Regions from separate parts of the Micromonospora sp. NPDC049359 genome, predicted to be linked through region 1. Evidence: riboswitches for the same ligand, from Rfam matches in the RefSeq annotation. Region 1 holds a riboswitch; each other region holds the start of a gene.

Region 1 (4,203 bases):
CAGACCCGGTCCACCAGAGCGTCCAGGTTCACCGGTCGGCCCACGTCGACCGCCAGTGCGGCCAGGACGGCGCGCTGGCGGGCCGCTCCGGCATCGACCGGACGGCCGTTCGCCCAGACCTCGACCGGCCCGAGGACCCGAATCTCCATGAACCGCCGCTCGCTGCACCGCCGGTCGCCCCACCGGCACCCCCGGGACAGCCGGATTGAGGTTCCGGCAGGAATTCGTCGACCTTCCGCGCAGATCATCGTTGCTACAAGGACATCGATCAACGTGATGTCGGCAACTCGACTCGCGGCCGGTTCCGGTCGTGACGACACCGGAGGTCACCATCGTGCGAAGTGCTCTGCGAAGGCTCACGTCCGCGCTGCTCGGTACGATCGCCGTGGGCGCCACGCTCGGCGTCGCCCCGAGTCCGGCCCAGGCCAACTACGCCTGCCCGTCGGGTCTGCTCTGCCTGTACGCCGGGGCCAACTTCAGCGGCGACATCTTCCTGCTCGACGGTCCGTACAACGGATGCAACGACGTCCCGCTGCCCTCGTACTTCCGCAACCGGGCCCAATCGATCATCAACAACCGGCCGTCCGGCACCGTCTCCACCTTCTGGGACAACGCCAACGCCACCGGCCTGCTCGGCTACCAGCACGCCTATGCTACCGGGCGAACCTGGCGTACGACTCGGCCGCGATCGGGGGGAACTGGAATCAGCGGATCGAGGCGGTCCGGGTCTGCTGATCCATGAGCGTCGCCGCGCAGGGGGGGAGCCGGCGACGCCGCACCGGGGGAGGGGCCGCCACGGCGCCGGCCGGAGTCCGCGAGGGCTCCGGCCGGCGCTGTACGGCGGTCAGCCCGGGTAGTAGCAGACGTTGGGAATGACCGGGCCGCCGTTGACCCCGAAGATCGCGAAGCCCATGTAGGCACGTGTCTGCGGGCCGTACTCGCCGTCCTCGGCGATGTTCGCGTACACGATGTCCTCATTGATCTTGTGCTGGGCGTACCGGACGGCGTCCCGGGTCTTCGGACCGTAGTTCCCGTCCAGGCTGAGCGACCGCGCGTAGCAGTTGTTCAGCGCCTCCTGGAGCACCAGCACCGCGGAGCCCGAGTGGCCGTAGGTGAGGTAGCAGCTTTTGTTTCCGGTCTGCCAGCCGACGGTGGGCACGTGCATGTCCGCGCCGCCCGGGTAGCCGCCGACCCGGTAGAAGGTCAGGCTGGTGCACGGGCTGGACGCCTGTGCGGCGGTCGGCGCGGACAGCGTCAGGCCAGCGCCGGCCAGTAGGGCTACGAGGACGGCTGCGGCGCGGCGACGGCCGTTGCGACTCTGCTGGAGCGGCATGATCTCCTCCTGGGGTGTCGTTTCCGGGATGGACCCGGTGTGCTCCAGAGCATCGCTACCGCCCGTCTACGGTTTCCTGTCCGAACGTCAATTCACCGGGACGGCAGGCCCTGATCGGAAACGGTCCATGATGGCCGCTGCACAGGTGGACGTCGTCCGCAACCGCTGGCCGCAGCGCCCCGCGTGAGCCGGTGAACAACTTCACAAGCGGTGGGCGACCGTCACCCACCGTGCCTACCGTCGGTCGGGTCCACCACCGTGGACGCCGCGACCGGCAACGCCAAATCCTGCCCCCGGTCGTCGGAAACAGAACCCGGGCAGGAGCGGGGGACCCAACGTTCCTCGGTGCATGTCACCTCGGGGTGAAGCCGCCAGCGCGCGGCCGGGCTCCTCGGCCCGAACCCGACAGCTCACCTCGCCGGCGTGGAGGAATGATCCATGACGTCTGCGTACACCCCCCGTCATCGACGGGTCACCACCCGCCGCGTCGCCGTCGGTACCCTGGCGGTCGGCGCGGTCACCGGCGCCGTCGCCCTCTTCGGCCCGGCGGCCCCGGCCCAGGCCGGTGTCAACTGGGACGCGATCGCCCAGTGCGAGTCCGGCGGCAACTGGAAGATCAATACCGGGAACGGCTACTACGGCGGGCTGCAGTTCTCCCAGGGCACCTGGGCCGGCTACGGCGGCACGAAGTACGCCGCCCGCGCCGATCTGGCCAGCCGTGGCGAGCAGATCGCGATCGCCGAGAAGGTGCTCGACGGGCAGGGCATCGGCGCGTGGCCGACCTGCGGCCGCAAGGGCGGCTCGTCGGGCGGTACCTCGACGAAGTCCACCGCGAAGTCCCCGACGAAGTCGACCTCCAAGTCGTCGACGTCCACCTCCGGCAAGGAGCGGCCGGCACGCGGCGACCAGCCGGCTACCCGTGGTCACGAGCGGACCGCCCCGGCGGCCGGCGGCGACACGTACGTGGTCGCGCCGGGGGACACCCTGTCGGAGATCGCCGAGCGGCACCCCCGCAGCGGCGGCTGGCAGGCCCTGTACGAGCGCAACCGTCAGCTGATCGGCGCGGACCCGGGCCTGATCTTCCCGGGGCAGCGGCTCGCTCTCTGACGTACGTACCGACGAACGCTCGGCCGGGTCACCGGCCGAGCGTTCGTTCGTCTGGCGCTGTCCTCGCGGGACGGGTCACGCCGCCGAGGCGGCCGACCTCGCCTCGCGGCGGGCCATCACGTCGCCGTTCCAGCCCCAGCGCTGCGCCGGCGCGGCGGCCTCGGCCGTCCAGCCGGTGCCGCCCCCGCCACCGTCGATGGCCGTCTCGACCGAGTCGGGGGTGCTGCGGGCCAGTCGCAACGACTGCTCGGCGGTCGTACGCGCCGCACACGGCCAGGACTGGCCGGCGCACTGGAGGTTGCGGCAGCGACCCTCGTCGTCGGCCTCGTGGGCCTCGAGCACGTCGACCGCGAGCTGCCAGAGCAGCGGGTCGGTCACGTCGCCCGGACGTTCGGCACGACGGCTCGGTCGGTTGCTGGTCTCGTCGGACATGGGCCCCCCTCGTCAGGCTTTCCCCTCAAGACTTCACCTGTGTGCGGCCGGCTAAACCGCCGACCTGCTGTGATGTGTCTCCGGTCGCAGCAACCGGGGCGCTCTAGTCCGGCAATAGCGGCATCTCGACACCGGGAGCGCGGCCGAGCAGCGCCGCCCGGGTGAGCGCCGTCGAGCCGAAGCGGTCGCGGACCGCGTCCACGGCGGCGTCCAGGTCGGCCCCGGTGTTGGCTTGGAACGGCAGCTCCGGCTGCACCGGGTTGTCGTCCAGGTTGCCGACCGAGACGCCGAGCAGGGTGACCCCGCGCCGGTCGATCTCCGGTAGGGCGGCCCGCAGCAGTGTCCGGGCGGCGGCGAGCAGTGCGGTGGTGTCGGCGGTCGCCTTGGCCACGGTGTGCGAGCGGGTGGCGCGGGTGTAGTCGCCGAAGCGGAGTCGCAACACCATGGTGCGTCCGGACCGTCCGGCCGCCCGCATCCGTCGGGTGACCCGGTCGACCAGACCGGCGAGGATGGCGTCCAGTTCCTCCGGCGCAGGTGGGGTACGCCCCAACGCGTGCTGCGCGCCCATCGAGCCCCGCCGCCGGCCCACCTGCACCGCCCGGGGGTCGCGGTTGTGGGCGAGAGCGTGCAGGTGCAGGCCGGCGCCGGCCCCGAGCAGGGACACCAGCGCGGCCTCGCCGAGCCGGGCCACGTCCGCGACGGTACGGATCCGGCGTTCCCGCAGCTTCGCGGCGGTGACCGGACCGACGCCCCAGAGCCGTTCCACCGGCAGTGGATGCAGGAACGCAGTCTCGGCGTCGGGGGCGACAACCAGCAGCCCGTCCGGCTTCGCCACTGCGCTGGCCACCTTCGCCAGGAACTTCGTCCGGGCCACACCCACCGTGATCGGCAGGCCGACCCGGTCGCGGACCTCCCGGCGCAGCCGCTGGGCGATGTCGGCCGGTGTGCCGACCAGCCGGCGCAGCCCGCCCACGTCGAGGAACGCCTCGTCGATGGAGAGCCCTTCGACCAGCGGCGTGGTCTGTCGGAAAATCTCGAACACCGTCCGGCTGGCCTGCGTGTACGCCGACATCCGGGGCGGCACCACGATCGCGTCCGGGCAGAGCCGTCGTGCCTGCTGACCCCCCATCGCGCTGCGCACACCCCGCGCCTTCGCCTCGTAGCTGGCGGCCAGCACCACGCCGCCGCCGACGATCACCGGCCGTCCGCGCAGGCGCGGGTCGTCACGCTGCTCGACCGACGCGTAGAAGGCGTCCAGGTCGGCGTGCAGGATGTGGGCGTCGTGCGACACGTACACATGTTCGCATGACGGCCGGTCGTCGCGGCAGTGA
Region 2 (4,203 bases), on a different contig from region 1:
GTCCAGCCGAGGGGCGTGCAGCAGGTCGAAGTAGTGCGTCCAGTCCCAGTACGGCCCCGGGTCCCAGTGCATCCCGCGGACCGTCGCCGCCGTGGTGCCGGGCACGTTGTCGTGGCCGATGATGTGCTGGCGGTCCAGCGGGATGCCCAGCCGCAGCGCGAGGTGCCGCACCAGCTTCGCCGACGTGCGGTACATCGCCTCCGTGTACCAGGTGCCCTGCGCGGCGAAGCCCTCGTGTTCCAGCCCGATCGACTTGGCGTTGACGTACCAGTTGCCGGCGTGCCAGGCGACGTCCTTGGTGCGGACGTGCTGGGCGATGTGCCCGTCCACCGAGCGCAGCGAGTAGTGCCAGCTCACGTAGGTCGGGTCCTGGACGAGTTGCAGGGTGGTCGCCCAACTCGCCTCGGTGTCGTGGATGACGATGTACTCGATCTTCTGCCGGGCGGGCCGGTCGGACAGGTCGTGGTTGCCGTAGTCGCCGTCGCCGAACGCCGCGTAGGGTGCCGGGATCCACTCACAGGACACGGTGCTCGGGCACTCCAACCCGTCCGGGCGGGCGAGTCGCCGCAGCCCCAGTCGGTCCAGCCAGGACCGCTCGGGTCGTACCGCTTGGGCCGGCAGCGTGACCCGCTGGCCGTCGTCGGTCACCCGCGTCTCGCCGGCGCCGATCGTGGTGAAGACCTCGTCGGCGAAGGCCGCCGCGGCATCGGCGCTGTCCGCGCCGGCATATCGGGCCACCGCGCCGTACCAGGTGCCCGGGTCGGTGCCGACTCCGACCGGGGCGCCGACCTCCCGTTGGTACGCGGCCAGCAGCGCCGCCCCACCCCGGAGGTTCGTCGTCGGGTCGGTGCGCAGCGCCTCGGCGGTGGCGCCGGTGAGCGCGGCGGCGGCGTCCACGGTCTGCAGCGCGGCGCTGGGCGGCGCGTTGCCGGTGGCGGGCGCCGGTGCGAGAGGACGACGGGACTCGTCGCCGCGCGGATCCTCTCCCGGGGCGTCGTGGTGACCGCCCCGGGGCAGGGCGGCCACGTGCCGGGCGTCGGTCAGGTGCATCGGGCCGTAGCCGCCGCTGGTGCTCGGCGTGCCGGCATTGCTGTCCCAGCGGGACTCCAGGTAGGAGACGCCGAGTAGTACGTCGATGGGTACGCCGTACTCGGTCGCCGCGGCGGCGTACTGCTGCTGGCGGTCGGCGGCGGGGGCCGCGGTGGCCGGGCCGGCGGGCAGCGGTACGGCCGCCGTGGCGGTGACGAGCGCGACGGCGAGCAGGGTCGGACGTTTCATCGAACCCCCTACATGTGAACTGGTGTCGGTGCCGTCACCTTCGTCCTGCTCGGGAGCCCACGTCAATACCTTTCTATGTTTCGAAACGTACGGAAGGAAATCTTCACGTCCGCTCGATGGCCCGCCGCAATCGGTACGGAGTGTCACGGCCGCACGGGTTGCGGATCGGTAACGGCCGTCTCTACTCTGGTCATTCGTCGGCCCGGTAGCAGGTCTGCCCACCCCGGGCGGTAACGGACCGACACCGCCGAGTCGCTCGCGAGCGAGCCGGGGACCCAGGTTCCTCGGGGTGAATCCGCAGTTCCTGCGGTAGGGCGCCCACTTCCCGCCCGAACCCGTCAGCTAACCCGGTAGGCGGTCAGGAAGAAGGAGTACGGAACCCGGTGGCCCTCCAAGCCCCGCGGCCGTCGTCCGGACGGTCGGCCCCGGCCGACCCGACGTCGATCGTGCCGCGTCCACGCTGGTCCCGCTTCACCACCGCCCTCGCCGCCCTGGTCGGCGTCGCCGTCGTCCTGACCGGTAGCGCCACGGTGGCCCACGCCGACCCGTCCGTCGCCGAGATCGAACGGCAGATCGACGACGACTGGAACAAGCTCGAACCGATCATCGAGCGGCACAACGCCACCCGAGCCGACCTGGCCCTCAAGCGCAAGCAGGCCGACACGCTCGCCGCCCGCATCGCGCCGCTGGAGCGCCAGGTCGACGCCGCGATGGACAAGGTCAGCGCGCTGGCCGTCCGCGCGTACATGGGTGAGAACCTGTCGACCGTCAACACGATGCTCGGCAGCCGGTCGCCCAGTGAGATGGTCGGTCAGCTCGAAATGCTCGACCGCTTCGCCCACAACCAGCAGGAGGACGTCCGCCAGGTCGCCGACCTGCGCAACGAGCTGGCCCGGCAGAAGGCGCCGCTGGACGAGATGGTGGTCCAGCTGACCCGCACCGAGGCCCAGTTGGCGGCGAAGAAGAAGCAGATCAACGAGGAGATCGACCGGCTACAGAAGCTGCGCCTCAAGGTGTACGGCAACGGCGGCGGCGGTTCGCTGCGTCCCGCGCCCTGCCCGGCCAGCTACCCGGGTGGCGGTGCCGGCATCGCGGTCAAGTTCGCCTGCGCCCAGATCGGCAAGCCGTACGTGTGGGGCGCCGAGGGTCCGAACTCGTACGACTGCTCCGGGCTGATGCTGGCCGCCTGGGCGAAGGCTGGTGTGTCGCTGCCGCACAACGCCGCCGCGCAGAGCAGGGTGACCAAGAACGTCAGCAAGGGCGAGCTGCGCCCCGGTGACCTGGTCTTCTACTACAGCGACATCCACCACGTCGGCATGTACGTCGGCGACGGCTGGGTGGTGCACGCCTCCCAGGCCGGTGTGCCCGTCAAGATGAAGAAGGTCGACGACGGGCCCATCCACAGCTACGGCCGCCCCGGCTGAGGTGTAAGGAAGGGCCCCCTTCTAACGCCTCAGGTATAGAAGGGGGCCCTTCCTTACATCGCAAGGGCGGATCAGCGCGTCGGCCAGGCACGCCAGTTCTGCCAGGAGCGACTGGGCGTCGGGCCTCGCTGACCCTGGTAACGCGAGCCGTAGACCACCGAGCCGTACGGGTGTTCGGCGGGCGACGAGAGCCGGAAGATGCAGAGCTGACCGATCTTCATACCCGGCCAGAGGGTGATCGGCAGGTTCGCCACGTTGGACAGCTCCAGCGTGACGTGCCCGGAGAAGCCCGGGTCGATGAACCCGGCGGTTGAGTGGGTGAGCAGGCCGAGGCGGCCCAGCGAACTCTTCCCCTCCAGTCGGCCGGCGAGCTGGTCGCCGAGCGAGATCACCTCCAGCGTCGAGGCGAGCACGAACTCTCCCGGGTGCAGCACGAACGGCTCGCCGTCGGGCACCTCGACCACCGAGGTCAGGTCGTCCTGCTGCATGGCCGGGTCGATGTGGGTGTAGAGATGGTTGTTGAAGACCCGGAACAGCCGGTCGAGTCGTACGTCGATGCTGGAGGGTTGGACCAGGGTGGGCTCGAACGGCTCCAGGCCCAGCGTGCCGGCCTTGATCTCGGAGACCAGGTCACGGTCGGAGAGCAGCATCGGACCACCATAGCGAGGTGGGCGGTGACCAGCGTGTCGAGGTCGCTCCTCGTACATTTGTTCGATAGAATGCTCGCATGGCTTCCTGGTCCGATTTCGCCGTCGACGAGCCCCGCCTCGCCGACGGCATCCGCGTTCTCCTGCAGCAGTACGGGCCGGGCTTCGGCTATCTGGCCACGGTCCGTGCCGACGGTGGGCCCCGGGTCCATCCGGTCTCCCCGGTCATCACCGACGAGGGTCTGTTCTGCTTCATCATCGACTCGCCGAAGCGCCGGGACCTCGAACGGGACGGCCGATACGCGCTGCATTCGTTCCCTCCGGAGGAGAGCGACGACGAGGCGTACGTGGCGGGTCACGCCTGGCCGGTCACCGATCCGGTCCGGGTGGCCCGGCTGGCGCAGAGCGCTCGGGCCGAGCCGCGGGCCGACTGGCGGCTGTTCGAGTTCACCGTCGACGTGGCGATGCTGACCCGTCGTGACCAGCACGGCCTGGGCATCGCCGTGGGGCGTCCGGCCGTCCAGGTCTGGCTCGATCCGCAGACCCCGCCCGCGGCGGCCGCGCCCGCGGCCGTACCGCAGACGCGCCCGACCCGCCGCAGCCGCGACGTTCAGTGCACGGCCGCCTGACCACGGCCCTGGGGGCAGAGACGCCGGTGCCGGCTCCGTCGTGACGGAGCCGGCACCTGGTGTACGCGAGGAGCTAGGCCGCGCGGTACGCGTTCCACGCGGTCAGCATGCGGCTCGCCTGACCCGCGGTGAACTGGTACATGCACGAGTCGTAGGTGTAGTCCATGAAGTTGGTGATCGGGTCCAGGCCGGCCGCCGAGCAGGTGTTCCGGCCGGTCGGGCACT
Region 3 (4,203 bases), on a different contig from region 1:
CGGCCGAGTCGTACGCCGAGGGTTTCCTGACCGCCGCCCGCCGCGAGCTGACCTCGGCCCGGGAACTACCCGCGCCCGCAGCCGCCTGACCGGTCAGCGGTACGGGTCCAGCAACGCCAGCACGGCCGCCGGATCCTCCAGGTGCGCGTTGTGCCCGAGACCGGGCAGCGTGGCGACCGGTACGCCGTACTCCTTGAGCTGCGCGTCCGTGACCATCGGGTCGTGCTCCCCGCGGGCCAGCACCACCGGCACGTCGGTCGCCGCGAGCAGCGCCGCCAGGTCGGGCGCGCCGACGGCGAACGCGGCGTTGTCCATCGCGAGCCGCCACCGGCCGTCGACCTGACGCAGACCGGCGTCGACCATCGGGTGGTCCGGGAGGACCAGACCGGTGAGGCCGGCGACCCGCAGGTACCGGCGGGCGGCCTCGGTACGGCTGGTGAACCAGCCCACCGGGCGGGCGGCGAGGTCCGCGGCACGGGCCAGCTCGGCCGGCGCCCAGACGGCCTTGATGCCCAAGCCCACCACCGCGTCCACCGGCGGACCGGCGGCGCGGGCCGCCAGCGCCAGGCCGACCACGCCACCGAGCGAGTGCCCGAGCACCACGATGCGGTCGTCGGAGGCCAGGCCCTGCGCGACCCGCTGGGCGAAACCCTCGAAGGAGTACGACGACAGCGGCGCCGACCAACCGTGACCGGCGAGATCGGGCGCCAGCCACCGGCCGGGCCAGTGCTGCTCCAGAAGTGGCGCCCAGGGCAGCCACACGTCACCCGTCGCCCCCATGCCGTGCAGCAGCAACAGGATCGGCTCCCGGCCAGCTTGACCACCCGATTCATCCACCACGGCCGCAGTCTCCCACGGTTCGCGGCCCGGTACGAGAGCCGTTCACCGGCGTCGCGCCCGACACGGGGACGCCGCGGGCGCCGGCCCCTTGTGGGAGACGGCGCCCGCGGCGTCGTGGGGTGTCGCGCGTTGGTCAGGCGGAGTAACCCCGGGTGGCGATCCAGTTCGCCAGGTCGATCGTGGTGATCCAGTAGGCCGGGTCGGCGGCGTTCGCCGAGTCGGCGATCCGCACCGTACGGCCGTTGTCCTTGTAGCCGACGACGGCGATGTAGTGCCCACCGCCGTAGGAGTGATAGCCGCCCTCGGTGTCGATGGCGTCGCCGACGACGTTCGCCACCACGCCCCGGCCATCGGTGATGGCCTTGACGACGTCGGCCTGAAGACGGTCCATCTGGGCCGGGCTGGGCGTGCCCGCGAACATGCGGGTGCGGTACGGGGAGCCCTTCACCTCGGCGTTGAGCACCCGGGTGGTGTCCTCGGCCGAGTTGGTGCCCATCTCGGTGGTGCCCAGTTCGGCGCCGAGCTCCTCCTGGGTGCGGTCGATCCCGCTGGCGCTGAGCGCGTTGCGGGTGGCCGCCGGGCCGCAGTTGTAGTAGGTGTTCTGCGCCTCGTAGTCGTAGTCGAGCACCTTCGTCGCGGGCGGCTTCGGCGGCGTCGGCTTCCGGGTGACGTCCGGGTTGCTCGTGGCCTTCGCGGCGGGGGACGCGGCGGTGGTGGCCGGGGCGGCGGTGCTCGGTGCGACGCTCGCCGACGGGGCCGCGGACCGGAGTTCGCCACGGGAGGCGACGGTGTCACTGCGCATCTCGGCGACCGTGGTCGGGGTACGCGAGCCGGCCGGGGCGTCGTCGGCGCCGGCGACCAGGGCGCCGGCGGTGGTGGCGATCGCGAGGGCCGCGGCGGAGGCGGCGACGATTTGGTACGGGCGCTCGGTCGCGAGGCGACGGAGCTGGCGCTTCAGGGTGTGCTTCACGAGGTCCTCCACGGTTCACAGGGAGAGCGGCACACCGGGGCTCGACCGGCATCCGGGCAGGCGTCAGCGCGCGGGCGGTGGCCCGCGGATGATGAGCCGCTCAGGGGAACGCCCGGCGCGGCCGGGCGGGAAGTGCGGTGACCCGGGGGGTCAGCTCACCGTCACGAGGCGGATGAGCGGGGACACCGCGTCGCCGTGGAGGCGGCGGAACAACAAGGGGGTCGAGGGGTGCTGCACGAGGATGGAACTCCTTCCGTCACCGCCTACCGGGTTAGCTGACGGATTCGGGCGGGAAGATCGCCCTACCGCGGGCCGTGGCTCGCGGATTCACCCCGGACTTACTGTGGGTCCCCGGTTCGTTGATCACGATTGAGCGGGTCGGCGCGGCGTCGCCTCCTGCGATCGGTAACCGCACCGGACGGGACGACAGTACTGGCCGGTACGCACTCTGCCAAGCCGCGCCCACCTGCGTAAACATCGATTGGCCCAGCAATTTCTGCGCGTTCTGCCGCTGACGTGACTCGATGGGACAACGGGTTCCGCCGGCACCTGTGGGCGACAACCGGACAGGTGGCCGACAACGCGGCCACAATCGCGGGCGCAATGGCCGCCGATGATGCCCGCCGCCCGATTCCCGCCGCCGGTGACCCGCCTCACATAACGGATCGGGCTCAACCGGCCCGGGCCGGACGCCAGCGTGCCACGAGGGCCGTACGCGACGGCCGCGTCGCGGTGCGCCGGGAGAACGCCGGGCTCGGCCGCGACCGGACCGCCGCCACGTACGCCTCCTCGGCGAGGACGCGCGCCGACTCGGCGGCCACCTCGGCGTCCCGCCAGGACGACCGCTCCCGCTCGGCGGCCGTCCGGTGCTCGGCCAGCCTCGCGTCACGGATCGCCCGGATGAGCAGCGTCTCCTGCTCGACCGGGTGCCGGCGGGGGTCCCAGCCGCGCCGGTGCCCGAACACGTCGCCGAGCTGAGCCATGGTCAACTCCCCCCGCCAGTGCGCCGCCATGGCGGCACGGTGCAGATAGCGCTCCCTCGCCGCGTACTCGGCGGGGGTGTGCGGGGTACGCGGTGTCGGCAACGCCCCGGCACCGGCGACCCGACGGGCGGCCGTGTCCGCCTCGTCGTACGCGGTCCAGGCCCGCTGCGCCTCGTCCTGAGCGACCAGCCAGTCAGCGCGCCGCCGTCGGGCGGTCCGCGCGGCCCGGGCGGCGGCCACGGCCACCTCCTCGGCGTACCGGCGCAGGTCGGCCATCTCGGCGACGGCCATCTCGCGGGCGGTGGGTGTCGGCGGCGTGGGGTCGGCCGCGGGCGAGTCCCGCTCCGGTCGGGCCACCAGGACGGCGAGGACCGTCAGCGCCAGCAGGAACAGGGCCGACCAGATGGCGGCGGCCTGGGGCACCTCGGTCAGGAACTGGTAGAAGACGACGGTTTCCATGATCGACACCTCGGCATGAGCACGTAAGCGATGGGATGCCGCACGGGCGGGTGCGGGCGGTGTGTCGTCAGGTGTGGTGACTGGCGTTCGGTCTGGCGGCGTCGCCGGTGATGGAGATCTCGGCGCGCCACACTCCGGCGCTCGCGGGACGGCGTGCCGCGCCGGTGACTGACCCCGCTAGGCCGGCGGGGCGCGGGGGGCCCGGCTGGCCGAGCCGGCGGCGCGGAGGGGCCGCTCCGAGCCCGTGCGCGCCGAGGTCACGCCCGCCAATGGGCGGGGTAACGCGTCCGAACCACCGTGCCGGGCGGGCTGCGGCTCGACCGACCGCGCGGAGGCGTCAGCGCCAAGCTCTGCGGCTCGTCCCTCGCCGACCCTGTCGGTGGCGGCCGAGCCGGTGGCGGCGCGGTCGGTGAGGACGGTGGAGAGGGCCGCGGTCGACGGTCCGAGCGGCTCCGCGAGGGCGAGCGACCCGATGATGGGCGGCGGGGCCGCGGCGGTCGATGCCGGTAGCAGCGCCGGGGCCGCGCCCAGGGCGAGCGACAGCACGGCGAGGCTGGTCAGCACCCGTGCCGCCCAGCGCGCCACCCACCACAGGGGACAGGTGAGCGCGACCGGGAGCACGTCCTCACGCTACCGTCGGGACCGCCCGGACGCATCGGCGACGGGCGTGTCGGCCAGCGCCGCGCCGACCCCGTCCGACCAGCGTGGACCAGGTGGCGTCAGCCGGCGCTGGTGGGTGCCACCGCGCCGGTCAAGATCGCGCTCGATCGTTGATGTAGTGGCCTCACTCGGCTGACGAGACCACTACAACCAGGATCGAGCGCGATCTTGCGCGTCTGGACGGGCGGGCACGGGCGGCACGCCGGCGTCACCGCTCCCGGCCGACGAGGTGGTGCGCTGATGGGGAACGAGCGGCGGGCGACCCGGGCGACGTGGCGCGAGCCGGCGCAT
Region 4 (4,203 bases), on a different contig from region 1:
GTGCCGCCGGCGGGTCGGCGTCCCCAGGGCTTGTACGTCGACAGGACCGTCGCGATGATCATGAGGCTGGTCGACACCGCGGGCGCGATCACCAGGTCGGCGCGGTCCCGCGCCGGTAGCGCGGCGCCCAGCGCGGCGGCGTGCCGCAGGTTCGGGGTGAGCAGGAACAGCACCAGCCCGACCATCACTGTGGTGATCACGAGCTTGATCACCACCCAGCGGTAGCGCAGCAGGCCCCAGGGGGTGAGCAGCGCGCTGGCGACACCGACGAGCCACACGAGCACGCTCAGCGGCGCGAAGAGCACGGTGCCGACGAGCCCGGCGACCGGGTAGACCACGGCCGGGTCGGCGCCGCGCTGTGCCGCGATGCCGAGGGTGAGTAGCACCAGGTCGGCCCCGAGCCAGCCGAGGGAGGTGACCAGGTGCAGGGTGAGCAGGGCCTTGCGCGTGCGGGGCGCGATTCGCGGCATACCCGAATGCTCCCGGCCCGACCCCGCGTGGTCGTCCGACCAGCGACGACGTCCGGGGTACGCCCGCTGACGTACCCCGGACGGCGTCGGTGGTCAGTACACCGACAGGTGCACGTGGTTGGTGTGGTCGCTGGAGGGGTCGCCGTTCCCCCCGCTGTACGACTTCCAGCCGCTGCTGGGTAGCCAGATCTGCTTGAACCAGATCACGTAGAGCACCGCGAGCCGGTCGGCGTTGCGGATGAAGTACGCGGCCAGGTTGTTGCCGTACGTCTTGTCGCCGCCGGTGGCGATCCCGCCGAAGCCACCCTTCTGCGCGGCGAAGTCGCAGGCCCGGCCCTTGGGGTGCTCGCCCGAGCCGCCGTTGCGGTGACAGGAGACGTACCGGGTGAAGCCGGCGGCCTTGGCCTGGTTGAGCGCGTGCAGGGTGCGGGGGGTGATGCAGCCGCTGGCCGGGGTGGGGTCGTTGATGCTGCACGACTCGGATGGCCAGGAGCCGTCGGAGTTGCGCGGTGCGGGCTGGGCGTTGGCGGTGGAGGTGCCACGGTTGGAGCCGGTGTCGGTGTCGGCGGCGGCGCTGGCGCGTGCCTTGTCGTTGGCGACCGTCAGGGCCCGCTCGGCCTGCTCCTTGCGCTTGGCCATCACCTCGACCTGCTTACGCTGCTCCCGGATCTCGCCGTCGAGGGCGACGCGGGTGCGGTTCGCCTCGTCCCGGGTGGCGTGCAGGTCGCGCAGCACCCGGTCCTCGTTGGCGGCCACCACGTCGAGGGCGGCCGCCCGGTCCATGAAGCCCTCGGGGGTGTTGCTGTTGAGCAGGGCCGAGACGGTGCTGAGTCGGCCGGTGCGGTACGCGACGCCGGCGATCTCGCCGACCTTGCCGTTGCGTACGGTCATCTCGGCCTCGGTGTCCTTCAGCTTGACCGCGAGCTGCTGTTGCCGCTGGATGGAGGTGTCCAGCGCGCGCTTCGCGTCCAGGTAGCCCTTGCTGGCCGCCTCGAGCTGGGCCCGTAGCGCCGGGGTGCCGCCCTCCTCGTCGCCGTCGGGCGCGGCGGCGGCCCGCAGGCCGGCGGGGGGAGCGGCGGTGGCGGCGCCGACCGGAAGCGCGACGCCGAGGGTGACCATCATGACGATCAGTGCCGCAAGCCGGGCGGCGGGTGGTCGTGCTGGTGCCACTACGCATGTCCTTCCGTCAGCCGCCGACCGGGTTAGCTGACGGGTTCGGGACGGAAGATCCCTACCGCTGACGCGGATGCACCCCAGGAACATGGTTCCCCGGTTCGCCCTGTCGGGCGATTAGGCGACGGCCGCCACCGGCGCCGGGAGGCGCCGCCGGGTGGTGGCCGGGACAGAGCCTACCGGTGCTGGTGGGGTCTGTGCAGCCGATGTGACGGAAGGTGCCGGCACCATCGCGAAGGATGACGGTCACCACTCGACGGAACCGCAGGCGCCCGGGGCGGCACCGGGTTCGGTCTGCAGCGTGGCGTGCTCGATGCGGAAGTCGTCCCGCAGGGCGGTACGCGCCGCAGTGAGCACCGCGCCGACCTCCGCGCCGGGCGCCATGGTCAGGTGCGCGGAGGCCACCTCCATGCCCGAGGTGAGCGTCCAGACGTGCAGGTCGTGCACCTCGACCACGCCGGGCACCGCGGCCAGTCGGTCGTGCACGGCGGTGACCTGGAGGTGTTCCGGGGCGGCCTGCACGAGGATGCGTACGGCGGCCCGCCCCAGCCGCCAGGTGCGCGGCAGGATGAACACGCCGATCGCGACCGCGACCAGCGGATCGGCCCACCACCAGTCGGTGACGGCGATGAGCAGCGCAGCGCCGATCACGCCGAGCGAGCCGAGCAGGTCGCCCAGCACCTCCAGGTAGGCGCCCTGGAGGTTGATGCTCTCCCGGGCGCCGGCGCGCAGCAGCCCGAAGGCGACCACGTTCGCGAGCAGGCCGAGGATGGCCACCGTGAGCATCGGACCGCTGAGCACCCGGTGCGGGTCGCCGAACCGGCCGATCGCCTCGATCACCACGTAGACCGCCACGCCGGAGAGCAGGACGGCGTTGGCCAGCGCGGCGAGAACTTCGAGGCGGTAGAGCCCGAAGGTGCGTTGCGGGTCGCCGGTGGCCCGCCGCGTGGCGGAGATCGCGGCGAGCGCCATCCCGATGCCGAGTACGTCGGTGAACATGTGCCCGGCGTCGGAGAGCAGGGCCAGCGAGCCGGTGTGGAAGGCGGTCACCGCCTCGACCACCATCAGGGCAGCGAGCAGTCCGAAGGCCGCCCAGAGCCGTCCGCGATGCTGGTGGGCGGCGTTGGCGACCGACCCGTGGTGGTGGTCATGTCCTGCTCCCACGAGACCCACCCTCCGACGTCGCCCGGGACCCGGTCAAATGTATGCTCACATCGCTATGTGTGCAAGTGTAGGGCGAGGGCCGGCCCCCGGGCGCGCCAACCCGACGGTCAGCCGGTCGGGTCGACGGTGGTGAGCCGCTGGGTTGCCCGGGAGAGCGCCACGTAGAGCGTGCGTACACCCGAGCCCGGATCGGCCCGGATCTCGCTGGGGGCGACCAGCACGACTCCGTCGTACTCCATGCCCTTGGCCTCCAGGCTGGTCACCACCTGCAGGCGCGTCGCGCCGAGCGCGTCGAGCCAGCCGGCGACCTCGTCGCGGCGGGTGACCGGCGTGATCACCCCGACCGTGCCGTCGACCTCGCCCAGCAGGCCGGTGGCCGCCTGTACGGCCGCGGCCTGGAGCCCGGCGGGCGGCACCACCAGCTCGACCGGGTCGACGCCGGTGGAGCGGACGGCCCTCGGCAGGGGCAGGTCCGGATAGAGCCGGCGGATCTCCGCCGCCGCCACCGCGAAGATCTCCGCCGAGTTGCGGTAGTTGGTGGTGAGCGTGAACTCGTGCCGTTTGCGCCGGCCCAGCGCCTGGTCGCGGGAGCGGGTCAGCTCCTCGGGGTCACCGGTCCAGGCGGTCTGCGCCGGGTCGCCCACCACCGTCCACGAGGCCAACCGCCCACGCCGACCGATCATCCGCCACTGCATCGGCGAGACGTCCTGCGCCTCGTCGACGACCACGTGCGCGTACTCCCGGTAGTCCTCCGGCCGCTCCCGGGCCGCCGCGCGGGCGGCCCGCTGCCGGTCGGCCGCGGTGCTCAGCTCACGAACGCCGCCCGCGAGCTGGAACGGGTCGCGCCGGGCCCGCGCCGGTTTCACCGGCTTGCCGAGCAGCGCGTCCAGCTCGTCGAGCAGCGCCACGTCCGCGATGGTCAGGCCCTCGGAATCCAGGCTCTGGTACGCCGTGCCGAGCAGCCGGATCTCCGCGCCGGAGAGGATCCCGCCGGCGTACCGGCGCAGCCGATCCGGTCGAGCCAGCCAGCCCAGCACGTGCCGCGGGTGCAGGCGCGGCCACCAGGCCTTGAGGAACTCCCGGAACTCCGGCCGCTCCGCGATCTCGTCCTCGAAGGCCCGCTGCTCGGGCAGCCGGCCGATGTTCACGCGCCGGGCCTGCGCCCACAGCGCGGCGAAGACACCGTCGAAGCCGGCGCGGCGAACCTCGTTGCGCCGGGCGCCCCGGTGCAACGCGCGGTCCCGGATCGCGTCCAGCTCGCGGCGGTCCAACCGCAGCAGCCCGCCCCGGTAGAGCAGGCGCAGCTCGCCAGGAGCCCCCGGCACCGCGTCGCGGGCCGCCCGTTCCAGCACCCGGCGCATGCGCAGCGAGCCCTTCACCGCCGCCACCTCGGGCG

The links. Region 1 has a riboswitch for cyclic di-AMP ahead of ACIBTX_RS17505 (transglycosylase family protein). Riboswitches for the same ligand answer to the same signal wherever they lie in the genome.
Region 2: another riboswitch for cyclic di-AMP. It lies ahead of ACIBTX_RS04810 (NlpC/P60 family protein); the one in region 1 lies ahead of ACIBTX_RS17505 (transglycosylase family protein).
Region 3: another riboswitch for cyclic di-AMP. It lies ahead of ACIBTX_RS07915 (C39 family peptidase); the one in region 1 lies ahead of ACIBTX_RS17505 (transglycosylase family protein).
Region 4: another riboswitch for cyclic di-AMP. It lies ahead of ACIBTX_RS28495 (coiled-coil domain-containing protein); the one in region 1 lies ahead of ACIBTX_RS17505 (transglycosylase family protein).

What each region holds. Positions count from the first base shown of each region.
Region 1 covers NZ_JBITMW010000007.1:47,030-51,232, reverse strand. The annotation lists gene ACIBTX_RS17520 (AfsR/SARP family transcriptional regulator) at 1-149, opposite strand, end outside; gene ACIBTX_RS17515 (peptidase inhibitor family I36 protein) at 335-742, shown strand; gene ACIBTX_RS17510 (peptidoglycan-binding domain-containing protein) at 845-1,333, opposite strand; cyclic di-AMP (ydaO/yuaA leader) riboswitch at 1,602-1,772, shown strand; gene ACIBTX_RS17505 (transglycosylase family protein) at 1,772-2,440, shown strand; gene ACIBTX_RS17500 (hypothetical protein) at 2,516-2,872, opposite strand; gene dinB (DNA polymerase IV) at 2,976-4,163, opposite strand.
Region 2 covers NZ_JBITMW010000001.1:1,030,959-1,035,161, reverse strand. The annotation lists gene ACIBTX_RS04815 (N-acetylmuramoyl-L-alanine amidase) at 1-1,278, opposite strand, end outside; cyclic di-AMP (ydaO/yuaA leader) riboswitch at 1,514-1,649, shown strand; gene ACIBTX_RS04810 (NlpC/P60 family protein) at 1,662-2,702, shown strand; gene dcd (dCTP deaminase) at 2,774-3,352, opposite strand; gene ACIBTX_RS04800 (pyridoxamine 5'-phosphate oxidase family protein) at 3,430-3,978, shown strand; gene ACIBTX_RS04795 (zinc metalloprotease) at 4,052-4,203, opposite strand, start outside.
Region 3 covers NZ_JBITMW010000002.1:381,003-385,205, forward strand. The annotation lists gene ACIBTX_RS07905 (CDP-glycerol glycerophosphotransferase family protein) at 1-89, shown strand, start outside; gene ACIBTX_RS07910 (alpha/beta fold hydrolase) at 94-840, opposite strand; gene ACIBTX_RS07915 (C39 family peptidase) at 974-1,822, opposite strand; cyclic di-AMP (ydaO/yuaA leader) riboswitch at 2,056-2,196, opposite strand; gene ACIBTX_RS07920 (hypothetical protein) at 2,482-3,252, opposite strand; gene ACIBTX_RS07925 (hypothetical protein) at 3,430-3,873, opposite strand; gene ACIBTX_RS07930 (acyltransferase) at 4,057-4,203, opposite strand, start outside.
Region 4 covers NZ_JBITMW010000015.1:63,547-67,749, forward strand. The annotation lists gene ACIBTX_RS28490 (hypothetical protein) at 1-470, opposite strand, end outside; gene ACIBTX_RS28495 (coiled-coil domain-containing protein) at 564-1,640, opposite strand; cyclic di-AMP (ydaO/yuaA leader) riboswitch at 1,646-1,777, opposite strand; gene ACIBTX_RS28500 (cation diffusion facilitator family transporter) at 1,890-2,807, opposite strand; gene ACIBTX_RS28505 (AAA family ATPase) at 2,915-4,203, opposite strand, start outside.